3 regions of the Ruegeria sp. HU-ET01832 genome follow, and region 3 is predicted to be linked to each of the others. Evidence: riboswitches for the same ligand, from Rfam matches in the RefSeq annotation. Region 3 holds a riboswitch; each other region holds the start of a gene.
What was found. A riboswitch is a leader RNA that binds a small molecule or an ion and turns the genes downstream of it on or off. The one in region 3 is predicted to bind cobalamin.
Positions count from the first base shown of each region.

Region 1: it holds a riboswitch for cobalamin, as region 3 does, so the genes downstream of both, ABWV79_RS19065 (hypothetical protein) here and ABWV79_RS03520 (DUF1636 family protein) in region 3, are expected to answer to the same signal.
Region 2: it holds a riboswitch for cobalamin, as region 3 does, so the genes downstream of both, ABWV79_RS11230 (DUF1636 family protein) here and ABWV79_RS03520 (DUF1636 family protein) in region 3, are expected to answer to the same signal.

Region 1 is NZ_BAABWL010000007.1:48,408-56,175, forward strand. It holds gene ABWV79_RS19050 (bifunctional 2',3'-cyclic-nucleotide 2'-phosphodiesterase/3'-nucleotidase) at 1-217, shown strand, start outside; RNA gene ffs (signal recognition particle sRNA small type) at 257-355, shown strand; gene ABWV79_RS19060 (alpha/beta hydrolase family protein) at 395-1,252, opposite strand; cobalamin riboswitch at 1,389-1,608, shown strand; gene ABWV79_RS19065 (hypothetical protein) at 1,691-2,098, shown strand; gene ABWV79_RS19070 (protein-tyrosine phosphatase family protein) at 2,100-2,588, opposite strand; gene ABWV79_RS19075 (DNA polymerase III subunit gamma/tau) at 2,722-4,473, shown strand; gene ABWV79_RS19080 (YbaB/EbfC family nucleoid-associated protein) at 4,689-5,033, shown strand; gene recR (recombination mediator RecR) at 5,097-5,690, shown strand; gene ABWV79_RS19090 (FkbM family methyltransferase) at 5,726-6,571, opposite strand; gene ABWV79_RS19095 (hypothetical protein) at 6,784-7,272, shown strand; gene ABWV79_RS19100 (ribonuclease T2 family protein) at 7,269-7,768, opposite strand, start outside.
Region 2 is NZ_BAABWL010000003.1:272,895-280,662, forward strand. It holds gene napF (ferredoxin-type protein NapF) at 1-56, opposite strand, end outside; gene ABWV79_RS11215 (FecCD family ABC transporter permease) at 250-1,263, opposite strand; gene ABWV79_RS11220 (ABC transporter substrate-binding protein) at 1,265-2,212, opposite strand; gene ABWV79_RS11225 (ABC transporter ATP-binding protein) at 2,209-3,012, opposite strand; gene ABWV79_RS11230 (DUF1636 family protein) at 3,012-3,368, opposite strand; cobalamin riboswitch at 3,471-3,674, opposite strand; gene ABWV79_RS11235 (helix-turn-helix domain-containing protein) at 3,801-4,448, shown strand; gene ABWV79_RS11240 (class II glutamine amidotransferase) at 4,630-5,523, shown strand; gene ABWV79_RS11245 (GltB/FmdC/FwdC-like GXGXG domain-containing protein) at 5,525-6,208, shown strand; gene ABWV79_RS11250 (FMN-binding glutamate synthase family protein) at 6,220-7,548, shown strand; gene glnT (type III glutamate--ammonia ligase) at 7,620-7,768, shown strand, end outside.
Region 3 is NZ_BAABWL010000001.1:692,739-700,506, forward strand. It holds gene ABWV79_RS03490 (cobyric acid synthase) at 1-981, shown strand, start outside; gene ABWV79_RS03495 (hypothetical protein) at 985-1,704, opposite strand; gene ABWV79_RS03500 (TolC family outer membrane protein) at 1,779-3,197, opposite strand; gene ABWV79_RS03505 (protein-L-isoaspartate O-methyltransferase family protein) at 3,294-3,947, opposite strand; tRNA gene ABWV79_RS03510 (tRNA-Cys) at 4,175-4,248, shown strand; gene ABWV79_RS03515 (NAD(P)-dependent oxidoreductase) at 5,027-6,019, opposite strand; cobalamin riboswitch at 6,131-6,339, shown strand; gene ABWV79_RS03520 (DUF1636 family protein) at 6,425-6,799, shown strand; gene cobW (cobalamin biosynthesis protein CobW) at 6,801-7,768, shown strand, end outside.

The DNA.
Region 1 (7,768 bases), on a different contig from region 3:
TCAGCATGTTTTACGGGATTACCTGTCGGGCGTCTTACCGATGGACCCTTTGGAAGAGGCGTCCCAGCCTTTTCGGTTGTCACCCATACCCGGTGCCCATGCGCTTGTGAAAACCGGAGCGGCCGCTGACCAACATCTGGAAGAACTGGCACGCTATCGCGCCAAAGTCATCGGTCCGGATGCGAAAGGTTTTCTGAATATTCTGCTCTCCCTCTGACGGGTTGCCAAGCATGAACCAAATGCCTATATCCACCGTTGAGAGGTTGGCGCGGGCGAGCGCCTCGCCAACCTGGTCAGGTCCGGAAGGAAGCAGCCACAACGAGCCCCGCTTGGGTCGATGTCCAACCTCTCACTTCATCCCCCGACAGTTTTGACCGGTTTAGACGCGCAGCACTTATGCGATCAAGCGCGGCCATAGGGACGCGTTGCGACGCGCGAACGCGCCGATATGGCCAATGTCCTTCAGTCCGAATTCCTGCGGTGACAGTACATGACGCCGAGCGCTGGAGCCGTACAGATCTGCCAACCGCCAAACGGCTTCGGGCGGAACCATCTGGTCGTCCTCGAAAGTGAACAGATCGACCGGTTTGCCTTTCTCTGCCCAGGTTGCGGCTGGTAGCGTTTTTCCGATTTCAGGCAGATAGTTTTGGGGCGCCGTGCACCACTTACGCCACTGCCAGTAAACCGGTGCAGGCAGGTCGGCCCCAAATCCCACTGCCTTTCCTGGCAGGTATCCAACGGTTTTTACTGCCAGCGGAACATGTCCATACCAGAACAAGGACGCCAGCGCGCGATAAGGCCAAGGGTGATCACTGATTGTCACCAGCCCCGAACACACACAGATCATGCGATCTATATGGTCGATATCAGGTTGTATTGGCCCCAGCATCCCTCCGACCGAGTGCCCTATGCTCCAGTGTTCTGCGTGTGGGTAACGCTGGCGCATTTCCGCTCTGGCGGCGGGCATGTCGGTCAGCGCCCAATCCGCCATCTTTACTCGCGATTCCTGCAGTAGTCCGGTCAGTGAGTGGCCAAAGTCACGATAGTCGTAGGTCAGGCAGGCGATCCCCTGATCCGCTGCCAGCCAATGCGCGAAATGCTGATAGTAATCCCTCGGGACACCGGTCGCACCATGTATAACCACGGCGACTTTGGGATCGGTCACGGGCCGGTACAGGCGTGCCGACAGCATTGCCGAACCGGCAGAAAACCGAAAATCCTCGGTCAGGACGGGGGGTGTATCATCCAGCATAGCGTTGCTCACCTGATCTGAACTGTTCGGTTCACCCCTTATCCCCACTTCTTTGGCCGGGCTGAGTCAAGGGCGCATCAAGATGACCACACGTCCACTTTGCGCGCGCGCCCGCTTGACTCAAAGCCCGCTCAACCGCTAGCGATGGCGTGATGGTTCTTGTCCCGTGTCGGGACAAGATGAAAAGGGAACACGGTGCGGTTCTGCCCGGTCATGCCGGAACGATCCAATGCCGCGACTGCCCCCGCAACTGTAAGCGGTGAGCAATGCCGAAATACCACTGGCCCGCAAGGCTGGGAAGGTCGGCAACGCGATGACCCGCAAGTCAGGAGACCTGCCATCAAAGCAAAACTGTAACTCGGGCGGGGTGTCCGGGCGGGATTGTCAGCGCGCTGTCACACCTGATCCATGCCCCGTTCCCCGCGCGGAGGGCGCATTATGATCTGGAAGACAAAAACGCATCAATTCAGTGCAACCCTATGTCAGAAAACCGGCAAGACCTGCCCGGCTTTAGCGCAGATGGCACGGGCTATTGTGCAAGCGATGGAATCCGCGGTGCCTGCCACGTCGGAAGAATTCGCATTGGACGGCAGCGGAGAGCTGGGCCATTGCCCACAGGGCTGCATCGCCCGATTCCGCGCCCAGAAAGATCAAATTCGCATCTTCTGCGGCACCAGCACGGACGCCTCGCTCGACGCGTTGGATGGTTATGCGGATATGCTGTTCGGCCCCGTTGCTGCGGCCCGTCCGGCCGGCCAGTTACCAGTGCCGCCCTGTGCCATGCTTGAAGTGTCAGAGCTGGCCCCGGCGCAACCAGCACAGCCCCAGCAGCATCTGGCGCTGTAACTCAGTCCGGCGCGCAGGTTGCCCAACGCATCTGTCCGTCGGTTTCAACCGCACAGGGCCGCACGGCGCGCAGGCGGCGCAACGCCGCGTCGGAGGCGATGCCCTGTTCGACCATAAGCCGCAGGGCGATCATGCCCGACCGCCCGCACCCGCCCCGGCAATGCACCAGCACCCGCCCTCCACGCGCCAGAATTTGCGCGGCAGACTGGCTGATCCGGGGCCAAGCGGCCTCGGTGTCCGGCGACGGCGCGCCAAAATCTTCAATCGGCAGGTGCGTCCAGGTTATGCCCTCGGCGTGCAGGTCATCTCCCAGTTTTCCCGCCCCGGCCTGCTCCATCTCGGAGCTTGTGGTCATCGAAATCACAAGATCGGGCCGCCAGCGGCGAATGATATCCAAATCCCGCGCATACTCCCCCGCGCGCCCCGGCAGCGGCGACAGCGCGACATGACCGGCCCCGACCTCGACCACGTGAATTGCAAATGGCTCCATCCCCGGCCTCCTTTTCACATAGCTTCTATGCTGTGCAAACTGACCTGCAAACCGAATTTCCCCCAAGGCGGCGGTGGACGCGGGCGGCGGGGGTCTCTAGGCTGCGTCGGAACCCGAATCCGACAGAGCAGATATGACCGACACGCCCAGCCCCGCCTATCAGGTTCTTGCCCGCAAATACCGCCCGGAAACCTTCGCCGATCTGGTCGGTCAGGACGCCATGGTACGCACGCTGAAAAACGCATTCGAGGCGGATCGGATCGCACAAGCCTTTATCATGACCGGCATTCGCGGCACCGGCAAAACCACCACGGCCCGGATCATCGCCAAAGGCATGAACTGCATCGGCCCCGATGGCGAGGGCAAACCGACGACCGAACCCTGCGGCCAGTGCGAACATTGTGTGGCGATCATGGAAGGTCGCCATGTGGACGTGATGGAGATGGACGCCGCCAGCCGGACCGGTGTGAACGATATTCGCGAGATCATCGACAGCGTCCGCTACCGCGCGGCCTCGGCCCGCTATAAGATCTATATCATCGACGAGGTCCACATGCTGTCGACCAGCGCCTTCAACGCGCTGCTCAAGACGCTTGAGGAACCGCCCGAGCATGTGAAGTTTATCTTTGCCACCACCGAGATTCGCAAAGTGCCGGTGACGGTCCTATCCCGATGTCAGCGCTTTGACCTGCGACGGATCGAGCCCGAGGACATGATCGGCCTGCTGCGCAAGATCGCCGATGCCGAAGGCGCACAGATCGCCGAAGACGCGATGGCACTAATCACCCGCGCCGCCGAGGGTTCAGCCCGCGATGCGACCTCTCTGCTGGATCAGGCGATTTCACACGGCGCCGGGGAAACCAGCGCCGATCAGGTGCGCGCGATGCTGGGTCTGGCCGACCGGGGCCGAGTGCTGGACCTGATGGACATGATCCTGCGCGGCGATGCCGCCGGGGCGCTGACCGAACTTGGCGCGCAATATGCCGAAGGCGCCGACCCGCTGGCCGTGCTGCGCGATCTGGCCGAGATCACTCATTGGGTGTCGGTGGTAAAGATCACGCCGGATGCCGCTGAAGACCCGACCGTTTCCCCTGATGAACGCGCGCGGGGTCAGCAAATGGCCGAGGCCCTGCCGATGCGGGTCCTGACCCGCATGTGGCAGATGTTGTTGAAAGCGCTCGAGGAAGTCTCAGCCGCGCCCAACGCCATGATGGCCGCCGAGATGGCCGTTATCCGCCTGACCCATGTGTCTGACCTGCCCAGCCCAGAAGAACTGATCAAACGGTTGCAAGACGCGCCTCCCCCACCGCCTAACGGCGGGCCCGGCGGCGGAATGACCGCACCATCACACGCCGCGCAGGCCCCGGTGGCCTCCACTTATGCGCCGCCCATTCGCGGCGGGGCCGGAGCGCCCACGGCCGCACTGGCGCAGGATGTGCAAACGGCATTGGCCCGATACCCGAGTTTTGAACATGTGGTCGAACTGATCCGCACCAACCGGGATGTGAAACTGCTGGTTGAGGTCGAAAACGGCGTCCGGCTGGTTTCGTACCAACCCGGACGGATCGAGTTCACGCCAACAGACTCAGCCCCAACCGATCTGGCCGCCCGCATGGGCACCGCACTCCAACGCTGGACCGGCAATCGGTGGGCGGTGACGATCGTGGCCAACGGTGAGGCGGCCACCATCGCGGAAATCCGTGATGCCGCCGATCTGGCGCTAAAGGCCGAGGCCGAACAGCACCCGCTGGTGCAGGCGGTGCTGGCTCAATTCCCCAAAGCCAAGATCAAACGCATCGAAACCCCCGAAGAACGCGCCGCCAAGGTCGAAACCGAAGCGCTGCCCGAGGTCGAAGACGAATGGGACCCGTTCGAGGAGGACTAACCCTCCCGCGCCCGCCACGGGCCATCGGCTGACGCCGATACCCCTGAGCGGCCTTGGGCCCGGCAGAGCGCGGGCGTTGCCCGCGCTCTGCCGGGCCCAACGGGAGGAGAGGTCTTGCAAAAGACCGCGACGACGGGCGGGAGGGCACTGCCCCCTTGTGCCGCACGGGCGCTGTCCGTATCTAGGCGACAAACCGATTAGCAGGAGAAAACGTAATGCTTAAAGGACTCGGCGGTCTGGGCGATATGGCCAAGATGATGAAATCCGCGCAGGATCTGCAGACCAAGATGACCGACATGCAAGAAGAACTCAACAATCTGATGGTTGTCGGCGAATCCGGTGCTGGACTGGTCAAAGCCACTGCCACCGCCAAGGGCGAACTCAAAGGTCTGGACATCGACCCCTCGATCTTCAACGGCGACGACAAAGAGGTCGTCGAAGACCTGATCCTCGCCGCTATCAAGGACGCGCAGACCAAAGCCGCCGAACGCGCGCAGGCAGAGATGGCCAAGCTGACCGAAAGCATGGGTTTGCCCGCAGACATCAAGCTGCCGTTCTGATAGACACTCCTGACGGTCCAAAGGCCGGGCACCCTGCCCGGCCCCTGTGCAGGGGTACGCGCGTTGAGTTCGAACAGCGACATCGACAATCTGATCGACCTGATGGCCAAACTGCCGGGGCTTGGGCCCCGCTCGGCCCGTCGCGCGGTGCTGCACCTGATCCGCAAACGTGCGCTGCTGTTGACACCCCTGTCGGACGCCATGCAGCAGGTCGCCATCACCGCCCGCGAATGCTTGAACTGCGGCAACGTGGGCACCACGGACATTTGTGACATCTGCGACGCCGAGGCCCGCGCCACCGGAGAGCTGTGCGTAGTCGAAGACGTAGCCGACCTCTGGGCGATGGAACGCGCAGGCGTGTTCAAAGGCCGCTATCACGTGCTGGGCGGGACACTCTCGGCACTGGACGGCGTCGGCCCGGACGAACTGCGCATCCCGCGCCTCAAAGATCGCGTCACTGCAGAAGGGATCACCGAGGTCATCCTCGCCCTGAACGCCACCGTCGATGGCCAGACCACAGCCCATTACATCGCCGACCAGCTAGAGGGTCAGGTGCGCCTGACCTCACTCGCTCAGGGTGTGCCGATTGGTGGCGAGTTGGATTATCTGGATGACGGAACGATCACGGCAGCGCTGCGGGCGCGCAAGGAGATCTAGCGAACCATACCAGACCTAAATAGCAGGTTAAGAGGTCAGGACAGCTCGCGCCTCGACAGGAAAACATCGGCCCATCTGCGGTCTGTACCGGATAGATAATGCATGCATTGTTCCGCGTCTGTCCGCTGCAGTCTTTTGTTCCTGCTACCCATGATATAAACAAAGTCAAACGCCTTCAGGACCGCGGCAAAGGCCTGGGCGTCGAATTCAGGCTTTGGTATCCGCCACCCTTCGAACACCGCCAAATCAACGCGCTGCCAGAATCCGAGTGGAAGTTCGCTCATCAGCACCTCATCCAAACCTTGGGTATCAGATTTCCAAATCAACCGTCGCTTTCGGGCCTCATCCCCCATGCAATCGTCAAGCAACTGCTCCGATATCTTGCGGATCGGGGCTTTGATCACGTGATGGTTTCTGCCCGCTACTGCATTCTCATTGAACGAAAAATTTCCTCCGTTCACATCGTCAGTAAAAAAGGTCAACTCACCATCTGTCGTTCCCAGACCGAAGTTATGGACCGTCGCAGTTGGCATCCCGCCGATATTTCGCGCAAGATGCTCGACATTGTCCGGGCTGGGTTCGAAACAGGAAGCGGAATGCACGTTCTGGTAATTGAGCAGCACCTGCCGCGTATAGAGCCCGACATTCGCCCCGACATCAATAAGATGGTAAGAGGCTGCATCGCAAACCTGACCAATGAAGCGTGTTTCGTTGAAATTCCACTCGTGCTGCTGCGCGACATGAGGAAAGATCGAGCCATCGGTTAGAAGCGAGATCTCGTCCCCCCGCTCAAACGTTCCACGAAGGGGGCTTTCCTCGGACAGCCGAATTTGCACCGAGGTGCAGGTACGTCGAAGAAAACGTATCTGTTGACGGTTCATCATGTGATCCTGAATAGTGAAAACATCTAATCTCGAACAACGGCCACCACCGGCATTACCCGATCGCGCACAAAATGGAACAATTGCGCCTGCTTCTCAAGATTTGATAGAAACGTTCGGCGCATTTGGCGCTTTAGATGCGCCGGACTTTGGTATCAACTCGATTCCGAATGCGAGCGTCCGTTATTCGACATATTTCAGGAGCTTAACCAATGCCTCGTCTTCTTGCTCTTTTGTTAACGGCAGTCACAACAACAACAGCGTTTGCACAAGACCTTATCGACAAGGGTTTCGTCGAGGGTTGGAACATCATGATGGACCCTGCGCTTGGGAATGGGTGCCTGATCCAGACGATTTATCAGGATCTCTCGGTCGTGCGTATCGGGTATGACGCGTTGGACAAACGCGGTTATTTCGCCGTCTACAACAAGGCCTGGGGCGAGATCGAACAGGGCGAGAGCTATCCGATCCGTTTTGAACTGGACGGCAAGAGTTTCGACGCCACCGCCATAGGCTTCAACCAACGCGACGTTCCCGGCGCGACGGTTTTCTTTACCGACCGCAGTTTCGTCGAGGCCATTGCGCAGAACAAGATAATGACTGTCTACAACCCCGAAGGTCAGACCGTGATGGCGATTGACCTGAAAGGCACAGCCAAAGCGCTGGACTATGCGCGGGATTGCCAGAACCGCAAACTCTAACGAATCGGATCAAACAGTGCGTCTTTGGCCGCGCAATCGCGGATCACGTCGCGACCGCAGGGAACAGGATCAAGATCGCGGGACAGGCAAAGGCGGACCTCTTCGATATAGCCCTGTTTGCAGGTGACGGTGATCATGTCGCGCTCTAGCGCAGGGTTTTCCTTTAGAAACGCCTCTTCCACCACCGAGGCGGGCAGTTTGACCGCCCCGTCTAGCTTGCGGAACACAGGCGGGCGGGTGACGCCCTCATAGGCCGCGCGCGACAAAGCGTAGTAGTCCGCTGCAGACAGGCCCGAACAGGTTCCGTGCTTCTTCCACTGGTGCCACGCCAGCCCAGAGGTGCCTTGAATATCCGCCATCTCGCGCGTCATCGCGCGCGACGGCGGCGCCTTGACCGTCGGGCAATAAGACGGCCAGCCTTGATGATATTGCGGCCAAAGCCCGTGCAGGATCCACCCATGATCATGCCGCGCATCGCATTGATCAGAGCCGCGCG
Region 2 (7,768 bases), on a different contig from region 3:
TCCTCTTCTTGAAATCGGGCGCGCAGGAAAGCGCGACGGGTCGTCACTTGGTCCATTTTAGACCTGGCTCTCGTCGTTTCTTTTGTTTGCTAATTTCCGCTTAGCGTTTTTGCACCGAGCCGGTTTTGATTTAGATCATTTTTTGGGCACTCTTAAGGTTGATCTAGGATATATTTTTAAATGAATGTCGGAATTTGACGGGTGACCACAGTTTGCAGCCCAAGAATGAGTGAACAGGCTCGGTGTGACCTACCGTTTCGCGTTTGCAGTTCTCAGCAACAAAATGAACACGAAAACGGACCCTAACGAGGTGGTCACTATGCCGACCGGCAGTTCTTGCGGGGCCAGCAGCAGTCTGCTGAGGATATCGGACCCGGTCAGCAGAACAGCGCCGACCACCGCGGCCGCAGGGATTAAGTGGGTGTGCAGTGGTCCGGCAATTCCGCGCGCGATATGCGGAACCATCAGCCCGACGAACCCGATCACCCCGGCGACCGAAACGAATACAGCCGTAGCCAGAGCGGCAACAAAGAACATCTTGAACCGCAGCGACTGGACCGGGACACCCAGTGTCGACGCCGTCATGTCACCGGTCAACAAGGCGTCCAGCCAACGGCTGCGATATAGTGAATAGACCAGAATTAGGACCAAACCCGCGCATACGAGCGGAAAGGTTTCCCAACGCGCCAGACCCAATCCGCCCAGCATCCAGAAGATGACAGAATGCGCAGCACGGTTGTCACCTGCGAAAATCAGGTAATTAGTCAACGCCGAGAACAGAAACGACACGGCAAGCCCAGCCAGGATTAGCTTTTCCGGTGCACTGGTTCGCAGCCCGTGGACAAGAGCCAGCACAATGCCCGAGGCCACCAGACCCCCACAAAATGCTGCTATCGGCAAAGTCCAGAACCCCAGTATGTCACCAGTCACCGTAATGACGAACACTGCCCCCGCCGCCGCACCGGAGGAAAGACCGAACAGGAACGGGTCGGCCAGATCGTTTCGCGTAGTCGTTTGCAGCACGACTCCAACAACTCCAAGGCCAGCGCCGATCACGGCGGCAAAAAGCGCGCGGGGCAGGCGCAGGTCGAAGACGATTCGGTTAAGGGGTGACATGTCTCCCTCGACCAAACCAGCGCCGAGCAGAATAGCTAAGACCGTATCGGACAGAGGAATGGATGTGGTTCCGTAGATTGTCGAAACCAGAAGTAGGGCGGCCAGAATGGCCACCCCCATCAAAAGTGTCAGCCCCAGACGGCCCAAATCAGTTCAGACCCGTGCGCATGGCTGCTGCCAATTTTGCGATGGCCTGAATGTTTGCCGGCCCAGGGGTCAATTCTTCGTACCGCAAACCGATCCAGCGCTCGTTTTTGACCGCGTCGGTTTGTGACATCACAGGATGTTCTTGCAGAAACCTGAACGTATCCGCCGCTCCGTTTCCGGTTTGATAATCCAACAGCACTAGAAATTCAGGGTTCGCGGCTGCCACGGTTTCCCATGACGTGCGACCCCAGCTTGTGTCCATATCACGGGTAACGTTGAGACCACCCGCCGCTGCTATCATTGCGTTGGGGATTGCGTATTTCCCAGCAGTGAACGGAGCGTCCGCCGGGCCATCCAACAGAAACACTCGAGGTTTCGGTAAGTCTGCGGTTTGTGCCTCGATTGCGGTTAGTTCATCCTTCCAACCAGATACAAGCGCTTCGGCCTTGTCTTCGACATGCATGACTTTGCCCAGTCGCAGAATGTCGTCAAACAAAAGGTCCATGCTGGCCTCGGGGCGGTCTTTATGCAAATGAACGCAGCTTTCAGTCAGGATCATGGTTGTGATCCCGAACGGGGCAAGCGTTTCTGGCGTTACATCCCCACCGGGGCGCATTCCATAGTACCAGCCGGCGAAGAACAGATCGGGTTCAACCGCGACAATATTTTCCACCGATGGATATTTCGGTGCCAGTTCGGGGATATCTCCACGTAGCGTGTCGAATTCAGGACTGGTTTTGTACCAGCCGGTGATGCCCGTGAGGCCGACGATTTTGTCTTGCAGATCCAGCGCAAAGGCCATGTCGGTCATGTTCATGTCATGTACGACCAACCGTTCGGGCTGGGTTTCAAACACCAGCGGTTCACCACAATTGTCTACGGTCACTTCATGCGCAGCAACACCGCCCGCCATGGCCATAACCAGAGCCACGGACAAGATATGTTTCATTTTGGAAATCTCCTGGAGGGTTGGGAAACAGTGGTTTTTCGTATGTCCAGCGCAGGGATCATCCGACCGTCGTGCTGAAAGAACAAGTAGTCGACGCCGAACGTGTCGCGCACATGTTGAGTCGTCAGGACCTCCGAAACAGGGCCAAAGCCGGTCAGCCGGGTAGATTTCATTAATGCGACATGGGTGGCGAATTCGGGGATCATGACAATGTCATGGACAATCATTATGACGGTTATCCCCAGTCCAGCGACCAGCGACAGCATCCGCCCTTTGGCGTCGGGATCCAAATGGTTCGTCGGTTCGTCCAAAAACAGAAGAGTAGGGTTCTGCGCCAGCGCACGCGCGATATGGGCGCGCTGACGTTCGCCACCCGACAACACTGCCATGCGCTTGTCGGCAAGCTCCATAAGGCCGGTCAGGTCCAGAATTCGCGTCAAGTCGTTTGCGTGATCTTCAGAGGAGCGGTCCGAGCGAATTGGAATTTGCCCAAGTGCCACATAGTCACGCAGATGCAACCGCCCATCGGGATATTCCTGCTGACTAACGACGGCAATTTTTCGGGCGCGCTCCGTCGCTGACAATGTTTTCAAGCTCTGCTCTTGCACCAGAACGTCGCCTTCAGACAGAGCTTCAGCGCCACATAGTAAGTTCAGCAGAGTGGTTTTGCCAGCGCCATTCGGACCGGCAATGGCCAGAACCGACCCCTCTTCCAGATCGAACGAGATGTCCTGCAACAGAACGTCACCGTGAAAAGAATAGTAGGCTACACCACGCGCCTGCAGGAAGGGTCTGCTCATCATCGAGCTTCTCGAACAGCCAACGCCGGCATGCGCGCCAATGTCTTAGTTATCAGAGGCGCAGGCCTGTCTGTGGCCTTTGTCCAACCAGTTGCGCTGCCCAGGTATTGCGCGGCGAATTGGGCAAGAGCATTCAGCTCCTGCTCGCTGCCGATATCACCAAACAGGTATTGGGCTTTTCCCAGGGCCTGAAATCCGACAGTGACCGGGTGATCGCATCCAGCCATACAATCTACTGTGCGCACTGCGAAACCCGCAGGCAATTCAGGGCACAAGGCATCCGCAATGTGCTGCGCTGCCTCCAGACCCTGACAGGTCGCGCAGATCAGAACGAAATGATCAGTGGTCTCGACCATCAAGCGCCTGTTCCACGGCCGCTGGGGCCGTACTGAAACGCGGTCGCGCATAAAGGCGTAAGAGGTACCATCAAGCCTCCTTCCAGGACGCCCCGCCCCGGGTTGGTTTCGGTTGCGATGGCAGGTCTCCTGACTTGCGAGTCGAGGCTTGGCCACCCTTCCCGACATTATTCATGTCAGTGGGATATTGGCTTCGCTCACCGCCTACAGTTGCGGGGGCAGTTACGGACTTGGCACTTAAACCTCACCGTATTCCCTTTTCACCGCAGGAGCATGCCCCAGGGAACCATCAAATGCGTCACTGCCCGAGATCAGATCGCCGGTCAACACAAATCACCGGAGGTTGCGCAGGAATGTAGTTTTGAAAATATGTTTCCTTTCAGGAAAATTGCAGGCGATAACGACGAAGCGAAAGACGTTAAGGATAGGTTGGTGAAAGCATCAAACGATAGGTCCAAACCTCAGTTTTCTCAGGATCCCCACAAGGTCAGGGACCCCGGTGAAAAGAATCTCGAAACGGCGATCGGTCGGGAAATCCGCGCGTTGAGGTTGCAGCAGGGTGTAACAATTGCGGAATTGTCGAGGCTGACCGGGTTATCCATCAGTATGCTGTCAAAAATCGAAAACGGATACACATCGCCTTCATTGACGACGCTGCAATCGTTGGCCAATGCCCTAAGCACACCGATTACTGCATTTTTCCGCAGATACGAAGAAACCCGAAACGCAACCCACACCAAAGCAGGGGAAGGCATTGAAACCGAGAGGGCCGGGACACGCGCAGGCCATCAATACAGCCTTTTGGGTCATATGGGGTCTAATGCCAGCGGTGTTGTGGTCGAACCCTATCTGATCACGCTGACGGAAGAGTCCGACACTTTCCCGACGTTCCAGCATGACGGGATTGAAATGCTCTACATGCTTGAAGGCGAAGTCGATTACAGACACGGCGATCAAATCTATCTGCTGGAGCCGGGTGATACGTTGTTCTTTGATGCGGACGCACCGCATGGACCCGAGGTGCTGCGCAAACTGCCAGCCCGTTACCTGTCGATCATCTCATATCCGCAGACGCGTTAGTCACGATTCGGCGATTGATAACCCGCTGCTGAGGTTTTGCGGGGTTGCTCTCCGTGATTTTTGAATGCGGGGGAAATAGATAGCCGAAAATATTCCCCCTATGAATATTAATTTCCCTTTGTTGATAATCTGAAGTTCAGGTGTTAGCGTCTGCCCAACTCAACACAGGAGAAGCTGACACATGTGTGGAATTGTCGGCCTTTTTTTGAAGGACAAAACGCTCGAGCCTCAATTGGGCGCGATGCTGACAGATATGCTGATCACAATGACGGATCGCGGCCCGGACAGCGCCGGGATCGCGATTTATGGACCTGTCGGAGATCAGGCAAAGCTCACCGTGCAATCCGACAATCCGGATGCGGATTTTCAGACTCTGGCCGAAGATTTGGCCGACGTCTTGACCAGCCCCGTCAGCTTGGGCCGCAATGACACTCATGCGGTTCTGAGCGTGGCCAACGACAAAGTCAGCGCTGCGCGGCAGGCCCTGAGGGAATTGCGCCCTGGCCTACGGATCATGTCCGATGGCGATGCGATCGAAATTTACAAAGAAGTTGGATTGCCTCGAGAGGTGGCGGAGCGATTCCAATTGACCTCGATGTCCGGCAGCCACGGGATTGGCCATACACGCATGGCGACTGAATCCGCCGTCACCACAGAAGGGGCGCATCCGTTCAACACCGGCGCGGATCAGTGCTTGGTGCACAACGGATCGCTGTCCAACCACAATGCGCTGCGCCGCAAACTGATGCGTGAAGGCGTGCGCATCGAATCCATGAACGATACCGAGGTTGGCGCGGCCTATCTGACGTGGAGGATGCAAAATGGGGCCACTTTGGGCGAGGCGCTGGAAAGCAGCCTTGAGGATCTCGACGGGTTCTTTACCTTTGTGGTCGGCACCAAGGATGGGTTCGGCGTGGTTCGCGACCCCATCGCCTGCAAACCGGCGGTGATGGCCGAGACCGATCAGTACGTGGCCTTTGGCAGCGAATACCGCGCCTTGGTCAACCTGCCGGGGATCGAGGATGCCCGCGTCTGGGAACCCGAACCCGCAACCGTCTATTTCTGGAGCCGCTAAAATGCAGAGCTATGATGTTGCCGAACAGGGCCTGCGCGGGCTGAACGCCGCCCTTCAGGCCCAAAGCACCGAGACGAACCAGACCCAGTGGCAGGTTCAGAACCCCAAGGGCAGTCACGCCATCGCTGTTGGTTTGGACGCTCCGATTGAGGTCACGGTCAAAGGCTCGACCGGGTACTACTGTGCGGGGATGAACCAGCAGGCGACCGTTCGGGTCGAAGGCTCGGTCGGGCCGGGCGTGGCCGAGAACATGATGTCGGGCACAGTGATCGTTGAAGGCGACGCCAGTCAATATGCCGGGGCCACGGGCCATGGCGGGTTGTTGGTGATCAAGGGCAATGCCAGCTCGCGCTGCGGAATTTCCATGAAGGGGATCAGCATCGTGGTGCATGGCAATATCGGCCATATGTCCGCCTTCATGGCGCAGGCGGGGACGCTGGTGGTCTGCGGCGATGCGGGTGACGCGCTGGGGGACTCATTGTACGAGGCGCGGCTATTCGTGCGCGGCTCGGTCAAAAGTCTGGGCGCGGATTGCATCGAAAAAGAGATGCGCCCCGAACATCTGACCCTACTGTCCGACCTGCTGGACCGCGCAGGCGCGGATGCCAAGCCCGAAGAGTTCAAACGCTATGGCTCGGCCCGCCAGCTGTATAATTTCGATGTCGACAACGCGGCAGAATACTGAGGAAGACCGTTATGGACGATCACACACCACGCACGATGCCGATACAGTCTGAAACGTTTTCAAACCCGGTCAACGCGGAAATCCGGCGGGCGGCGGCAACGGGCATCTATGACATTCGCGGTGGCGGCGCGAAACGCAAGGTGCCGCATTTCGACGATCTGCTGTTTCTGGGGGCCTCGGTCAGCCGCTATCCGCTGGAAGGCTATCGCGAACGCTGTGACACCTCAGTCACGCTGGGCACGCGATTTGCCAAGAACCCGATACAGCTGGATATTCCGATCACCATCGCAGGCATGAGTTTCGGCGCGTTGTCCGGCCCCGCGAAAGAGGCGCTGGGTCGCGGAGCGTCCGCTGCGGGCACGTCGACCACCACCGGTGACGGCGGTATGACACCCGAGGAACGCGGTCATTCCTCGAAACTGGTCTATCAGTATCTGCCTTCGCGCTATGGCATGAACCCCGACGATTTGCGCAAGGCCGATGCGATTGAGATCGTGGTGGGGCAGGGCGCCAAACCCGGCGGCGGCGGGATGCTGCTAGGCCAAAAGATCAGCGACCGCGTGGCCGAGATGCGGACCCTGCCCAAAGGGATCGACCAGCGCTCGGCATGTCGGCACCCGGATTGGACGGGCCCGGATGACCTTGAGATCAAAATCCTCGAACTGCGCGAAATCACGGGCTGGAAGGTGCCGATCTACGTGAAGGTCGGCGCGACGCGACCCTATTACGACACGGCGCTGGCGGTGAAAGCCGGGGCTGATGTGGTGGTGATGGACGGGATGCAGGGCGGCACTGCGGCCACGCAGGACGTGTTCATCGAACATGTGGGTATCCCGACGCTGGCCTGTATCCGCCCCGCCGTGCAGGCATTGCAAGATCTGGGTGTGCATCGCGAGGTGCAACTGGTGATCTCGGGCGGTATTCGCAACGGTGCTGACGTGGCCAAGGCAATGGCGCTGGGTGCAGATGCGGTGGCCATCGGCACGGCGGCTTTGATCGCCTTGGGCGACAATGATCCGAAATGGGAGGCCGAGTATCAAAAGCTGGGCACCACAACCGGGGCCTATGACGACTGGCATGAAGGCCGCGATCCGGCCGGCATCACCACGCAAGACCCGGAGCTGGCGGCGCGCCTTGACCCGGTTGAGGCCGGGCGGCGTCTGCGCAATTACCTCAAGGTCATGACACTTGAGGCGCAGACCATCGCGCGCGCCTGCGGCCACAACGATCTGCACAATCTGGAGCCCGAAGACCTGTGCGCCCTGACGATGGAGGCTGCCGCCATGGCGCGCGTGCCTCTGGCGGGGACAGAGTGGTATCCGGGCAAGCCGGGGTTCTGAGACAAGCGGGCGCGACCCTGACCGGGGCCGCGCCTTTTCTTTTGGGTTCAACAGGGAAAGGAAAGCCGACCATGACGACAGATCTGGCTGCTTTCGCCAAGGAAAAAGGCGTCAAATACTTCATGATCTCGTTCACCGATCTGTTCGGTGGACAACGGGCCAAACTGGTCCCCGCACAAGCCATCGACGAGATGCAGATCGAAGGCGCAGGCTTTGCCGG
Region 3 (7,768 bases):
GTAGTGCTGGTCGGCGACATTCACCGCGGCGGCGTGATCGCGCAGATCGTGGGCACGCAGGCTGTGCTGGATGCCGGTGACCTTACGATGATCAAGGGCTTTGCAGTGAACCGTTTCAAGGGCGATGTGTCCCTGTTCGACGAGGGGCGCGATGACATCGCCGCACGTACCGGCTGGCCATGCCTGGGCGTCGTGCCGTGGTTCCAAGACGCCTGGAAGCTGCCCGCCGAAGACATGATGGACATCCGCTCTCACACCGGTGGGGCATGCAAAGTTGTAGTCCCGCAACTAGAACGCATGGCAAACTTCGACGATCTGGACCCGCTGTCTGCCGAGCCCGGCGTCACGGTCGAGGTCATTCCAGCTGGTCGCCCCCTACCCGGTGACGCAAACCTCGTGCTTTTGCCCGGCAGCAAATCCACCATCGGTGATTTGACCTATTTCCGCGCACAGGGTTGGGACGTTGACCTTTATGCCCATGTGCGGCGCGGGGGGCATGTGCTGGGTCTGTGCGGCGGCTACCAGATGCTTGGCAAGACCATCTCTGACCCCGAGGGCGTAGATGGGCGACCCGGTACTGTCGAAGGTTTGGGTCTTTTGAATGTTGAGACCGTCATGGTCGGACAGAAAAAAGTGACACTCCGAACGGCGCGCGCCCTACCGGGACACGAGCCGGTAACTGGATACGAAATCCACATGGGTCGCACGGATGGCCCCGATTGCGCGCGCGCCTGGCTCGAGGTTGCAGGCCGCGCCGAAGGTGCCACTGATACAACCGGACGCATCCGCGGCAGCTACCTGCACGGCATATTCGCATCGGATGCGTTCCGCGCGCGGTATTTGTTGGAACTAGGCGTAACTTCCGATCTGTCCTATGAGGACGGTGTCGACAAGACATTGAACGCGTTGGCCGATCATTTGGAACAGAACATGGACTTGGACCGACTGCTTTCGCTGGCCGAAACACCCCGTAGGGCATGAGCGTTAGTCGGGCTTGTGTTCAGCCAGCGCGCGGTAGATTTCGCGCCGCACCAGTTTGCGAACGTTGCGCGTGATCCGCTCACCCAATACGCCCTGCAGTTCTTCGCGAACCACCTGTGCGATCAAGTCCCGGAGCGCGTCTTCATCCAGCGGTGTGCGCTCCGTTTTAACGTCTTGCACCGGGTCAGCCTTCGCCGTCACCTTCGGATCGCGGATGAAAGTGGCTTTGGTTTCCGAGACGAGCGGTGCGTCAGCGGCGTCTGCTTCGTCTTCGTCAGCCTCGGCCTGCCAACTCAACGACTGAGTCAAGGTCCCAGCATAGGCATCTTGGCCTTCACCGTCGGGTTCCCACTGATCCTCTGTCTTGGCGATCGCCGCCTCCAGCGCTTCGATCTTCGAGCTCAGGCTTTCAACAGGATCGTTTACGCGTTCTGTTGGCTCTTCAATGCGTGGCTCGTTTTCTTTCACTGAGTCGGACGCCCGCAGAACCATGGGCTTCACAGAGACCTCGGCCGCATAGCCTGATACCACCGTATCAGACGGAGTTTCCTTATCACCTTGGGATTCGCTTACTCGTAAGGAATCGGTCAGAACCAACCGGCCAGGCTTACGCGCACGAGTGGATTGCATGATATCCGGGATTTTGCGGCCTTCTTCGCTTACCAACCGCTTAATAGAGGACAGGACGTCCTCTACATTCCCGTTTGCGACATTGTCCGACATTCTTGAATACCACTCTTTCCTCAGGATTGAGTGTAGCCAAACACTTTCAACCTCACAACAGATAGTCGCGGCGTTTAATCACGCCGCAATGCTTTGAGGACGCGATCCAGATCCTTGCTCTGCCTGCTAACCTGAGCTGGGGCTTTCTTCACCAGATTGTAATAAAGCGTCGGATCATAAATCTGCACCGCAAGACCCAGGCGTTCAGCGGTAAGCAAGCCTTGCGCTTGCAGCAGCTGATATGCCGCCCGCGACCGTTCAGTGCGCGAAGCAACTTCGTTCAACTGCGCATCCAACAGATCTTGCTGCGCATTAAGCACGTCCAGCGTGGTCCGAGCACCCAATGTTGCTTCTTCGCGGATACCATCAAAGGCAACTTGCGAGGCCCGAACCTGTTCTGTCGAGGCCCGGAGGCTAGCCGCTGCAGCCTGAAAGTTGGCGTAAGATGCCGAAACGCCCTGAGTGATGTCCTTTTGGACGTTTAGCAAGTTGGCGCGGGTTGCATCACGTGTCGCCATAGCGCGGCGGACCTGAGCGGCCAACGCACCGCCAGCGTAAATAGGTTGGTTGAAGTTCAACGCGATCCTTGCATCTTCGAGGTCATCATCATTGTCAAAGCTTTCGGTGATACCCGCATCGGCGTTAAGCGACACGTTCGGACCCAGATTGGCCCTTTGCTGCTGAACCAGCAGATCAAAAGCGCGCACTTCATGCTGCGAGGACAAGATCGCCGGGTGGTTGCGTTGCGCAAAAGCAATGGCCTCAGATTCTGAATTGGGAAGGCTCGGCAAATTGGGCTGACCCGCCGTAGCGCCGGGGGCATTACCAACAGCGTTCACATATTCGGCCTGCGCGGTGCTGAGGTTACCGCGCGCGACCGCCAGTTCTGCCTGTGCACTAGCAAGCTGTGCTTCGGACAGCGCCACGTCAGTACGAGTCACTTCACCAACGTCAAATCGGTCCTGCGACGCACGCAGTTCTTCGGCCGAGACTTCGACATCGTTCAACTGAATTTGGACAGTTTCTTCTTGAAGAACTACATCCAGATAAGCGTTCACAGCCCGGAACAAAACGGCTTGTTCGATATCAATCAGATTTTGACGCGTGGACAGAACGATTTCTTGCGCAGACTGTTTGCCCAGTACCGAAAAACCACCATCATAGATCAATTGGCTCAACGTCAGGCCGGTAAAGAAGTTAGTCGGTTCCTGACGGTTCACAACGTCATCAACAGTCGAGCGAGTGTAGTCTTGACTGATTTGCACGGTCCAGTTGATGATCGGCCGCAAAGCTGCCAGCGCAATCGCAACGTCTTCGTCAGCCGCACGCAGCAAAGCCCGGTTCTGCTCGAGCAACCCGCTCGTATTGTATGCCCCGATGAACGCATCCGTCAGATTATCCGCCCAGGCGAACCGCCCGGGTAAAACACTAAGCGCAATTCCGGCCGTCAGCGCCATCGCCTTGACCAGTTTACCTCCCGCTTTGGAACTCATCACGAAATCCTCTCAAATCAAAAATTACGCTGCCCTGTCGACAGTTTGCGCGTTTGTTTTCAACTAATCAAGGCGGCAGAAAAAACTATCACGGAATTATAGCGAAAATACACTTTCTGTGGAAAATGCTGCCAAAACCGGCGCATTGGCGTTGAACGCATGACGCCAGGTCACACGGCCATTCGACTTATGACCGATCCGAACGGTGCCCAGTGCACCTTCCATGAACACGCACGCAATTCGACCGTGGTCTTTCAACTGATCAATCAGCTTGTCCGGAATCTGCTCGACCCCTCCTTGCACCATGATCACGTCGTATGGCCCATGCTCGGTCGCGCCTTGCTCGAGCGGTCCGACATGGACGATGGCATTGTCGGCGTCTGCATCCATAAGTATGGTCTGAGCCTCTGCTGCCAAGTCTTCGTCGTCTTCCACGGCCACGACCAATTCGGCCATTCGCGCTGCAATTGCTGTCGAATACCCCATGGCCGGAGCAATATCCAACACGGCTTCATCATTAGAAATATTCAACACGTCCAGCATCTTAGCCAGAGTTCTGGGTTCAAGCATACAGCGACCGTTCCCGAGGTCGATCAGCTCCTCGACATAAGCCGCCTCGCGCTGCGAATCCGGGACGAAATTCTCGCGCCGGACGGTAAGCATCGCGTCGATGATAGGAAATTTCGTGACGTCAGAGGGTCGGATTTGCGTGTCAACCATCGTACGGCGACGGGCTGCGAAATCTGTCATTGGATCGCTCGTTCTGTTCCCTAGTGTGCGTGGCTTGTGCCATATCCAGAAGAAACCGGCAACGCCTCAGTGCCTTCAAACTTACGATATCAGGCAATAATTCAGGACAAGAGCACTGCTGTGACAAATAAGCAGACTGAAATTTGCGCCCACCCCTCTGGACGCCCCAGACGAAAGCTGCTAAAACGCCGGTCACACCACGACAAGTATTTGATTTTACTTGAAAAGGCGAGTTGGCGGAGTGGTGACGCAGCGGATTGCAAATCCGTGTACACCGGTTCGATTCCGGTACTCGCCTCCATTTTACTCTAAATCATTGACTTAGCCCTGTGGTGCTCGGGTGTGACACAAAGTGGGACACACCTACAATGAAATTGTCATCCTATCTAACCCTCTCAAGACATGGCGTTTATTACTTCCGGTGGCCAATCCCTCGGTCCATAAAACGAAAGCGAACATCTGTAAGACTATCGCTGAGTCAGCGAATACTACTGGGTTGCCCTATGCAACGCCCACGCCCTCCGGGATGGATAAAAAACCATAAGTGACAATCTGGCTAGCCGAGGGCGCCATTGAACTCAGGGCAACGCTGCGCGGCGTTGGCGTGCGCCTGTTGATGTTAGGCTTACCGCTTTCAAGCGAAAGTCACAAATACGGTCCTTGATCTGACAAAGGACGCTGATGTTCACCAGGACACAGGCGTTTTTGGATGTGCGACTGGAAGAAAAAAGGAACTTGGCGTACATGCTCGCACGACCTTGTGGTCGCGAAATAAGCAGGCGAAATCCTACTGAACGCATAGGCATGAACGAAGCGGGCAGAACCGGATCTACGGAAAACGGGCGGCTCGCGGGAATGCAAGCTCGTAACTTGCGACATGATTGGCACTTAGTATTTGAAGTCTTCGAACAGGTTTTCCTAGGGTTTGTCTATTCACCATACTTGGGTCTATCCGCACACAAATTGACTCTTGCCCCGTTGGTTCAGGTAGTTCAGTGGCCTGACAAAGTGGCAGCGAGCCCAATACTCGCCGCCTCTTTTCCAAGCTGGTCAAAGCGTTTTCGCGCAGTGCAATTGCGTCATTCGGCCCGACGTCCCTGCGGAATAACCTCGTATCCGGACGCTTCCGGCTCGTAGTCTTCCATTTCGGACGGGAAGCCGGGGGCTGTGATATCCAGCCCGGTGGCCTCTTCCAACCGCTTGATAATATTAGGGGACAACTCTCGGTCGCCATAACGGGCGATGCCGTCGTCAAAGATGCGCATCATCACCGGGTTGATCTCGAGCGGCACCCCCGCCCGGTCCGCCACATCCTGAAACAGGCCAATGTCCTTTTTCACCAAATCCATCGTGAACGAAATGTCCCGCGAGCCGTTCAGAATGACTTGGCTTTCGGTTTCATGCACGAAGGATGTCCCAGACGAGATCTTGATTGCCTCATATGTGGTGTTCAGATCCATCCCGGCGGCTTTGGCGGTCACAAGTGCTTCTGCGCAGGTGATCAGGTTGGCGGTGGCGAGGTAATTGGTCAGCACTTTCAACACCGAAGCAGTCCCGAGGTCACCGGTATGCAGAACCCGTCGGCCCATGGTGGTCAGAAAGGGCAGTATGCGCTCGAACGTGGCCCGGTCGCAGCCCGCGAAGATCGAGATATTGCCCGTCGCGGCGCGATGACAGCCACCCGACACAGGACAGTCTACCGCTGCGCCGCCACGTTCGATCACCTGGGCGCCCAATCGCTTGACTTCGGCTTCATCAGTGGTGGACATCTCCATCCAGATTTTGCCGGGGCTGACCTCAGGCAGCATCTCCTGCATCACCGCGTCCGAAGCGGCAGGTGATGGCAGGCAGGTAATAACCGCGTCGCAATCGCGCATCAGCTGGGCCGGGCTTTCGGCGGCCTTGGCCCCCTGTGACACGAAACCGTCGACGAGGTCAGAGTTCAAATCATGTACCGTCAGTTCGATCCCGTTGCGCAGCAAAGACCCTGACAGTTTGCCGCCCACATTGCCCAAGCCGATAAAGCCCACCTTCATGCGATACACCTCCCTTTTTGGCGCCGTTTTGTTCATGGCAGCATGCCGCCCCACCCAAAGTCATGCCGCCCAGCGACGCTGTCAGGTCGCTTTTAACCCGAGGTGCGAAAGATGTTTGCGACTCGCTTGACAAGGGCCTGCCCGGTGCCGCATGTCCGATCCGTTGGTGTCCATCTGCAGATGGATGAAAAGGGAATGCGTCAGCGGGTCATCCGTCAAACGCAGCCGCCCCCGCGACCGTGACCGGAGAGGGTGCCCAAGCCACTGGCCAGCAAGGCCGGGAAGGCGGGTCATCCGACAGGGCAACCGCCCTGAAATCCGCAAGCCGGGAGACCTGCCAGCACCCGCGATTGAAACCGGACGGGGTGTTCCGGTGCCGGGTCACGCACGACCCGCATGAAACCCCGTCCCCCACGATGAGGATTTAGGGGGATGAGAGACATGACCGAAACCGCTCCGGTCGAGCTGCTGGTTTGCACCACCTGCCGCCGCGGCCTACCCATTGAAGATGACGCCCAACGCCCCGGCACGTTGCTGCACAAGGCGTTGGAACAGGCTGAACTGCCCGAGGGCGTGGCGCTGAAGGCCGTTGAATGCCTGTCGAATTGCGATCAGGGCTGTTCCATCGTGCTGCGCGGCGGGCCGGAACGCTGGACCTTTGTTTATGAGAACCTGAACGAAGTCGATCATGTCGACGTGATCGTAGACGGTGCCACCAAGTATCTGGCCACCGAAGACGGTCTGGTCAAATGGCGCGAGCGCCCCGAACATTTCCGCAAAAACTGCGCCTCGCGCATTCCCCCGATTGGAGCCTGACATGTCCACTTTGGACAAACTCCCCGTTACTGTGATCACCGGCTTTCTGGGTTCGGGCAAGACCACGCTGGTGCGACACCTGATGCAGAACCCGCAGGGCAAGCGTCTGGCCGTTGTGGTCAACGAGTTTGGCGATGTCGGCGTGGACGGCGATATCCTGAAATCCTGCGCCATCCCCGATTGCCCGGCAGAGAACATCATGGAACTGGCAAACGGCTGCATTTGCTGCACCGTGGCCGATGATTTCATCCCCACGATCGAGGCGCTGATGGCGCTGGAGCCGCGCCCCGAGCATATCCTGATCGAAACATCTGGTTTGGCGCTGCCGAAACCGCTGCTGAAAGCGTTCGACTGGCCCGATATTCGGTCGAAAATCACCGTGGACGGCGTGATCGCGCTGGCCGATGCCGAGGCGGTCGCCGCCGGCCGGTTCGCGCCGAATGTCGAGGCAGTGGATGCCCAGCGCATGGCCGACGATTCCATCGACCATGAAACGCCTCTGTCCGAGGTGTTCGAGGATCAGATCTCCTGCGCCGACATCATCCTGCTGACCAAGCCTGATCTGGCCGGCCCCGAAGGTGTCGCCAAAGCCAAAGAGATCATCGCCGCAGAGGCCCCGCGCCCTCTGCCGGTCGTCGAAGTGGCCGAAGGCGTTGTGGACGTGCGCGTCGTGCTGGGTCTTGAGGCTGCCGCTGAGGATGACATGGAGGCGCGGCCCAGCCATCACGATGGCCACCATGATCACGAGCACGATGATTTCGAAAGCATCATCGTCGAGCTGCCGGAACAGACCGACCCGGCCGATCTGGTAGCGAAAATCGAACGTCTTGCCAAAGAACTGAACATCCTGCGCGTCAAAGGCTATGCCGCTGTTCAGGGCAAGCCAATGCGCCTTCTGGTTCAGGCTGTGGGCGCGCGCGTGCGTCATCAGTACGACCGTCCGTGGCAGCCCGGCGAAGAGCGCCGTTC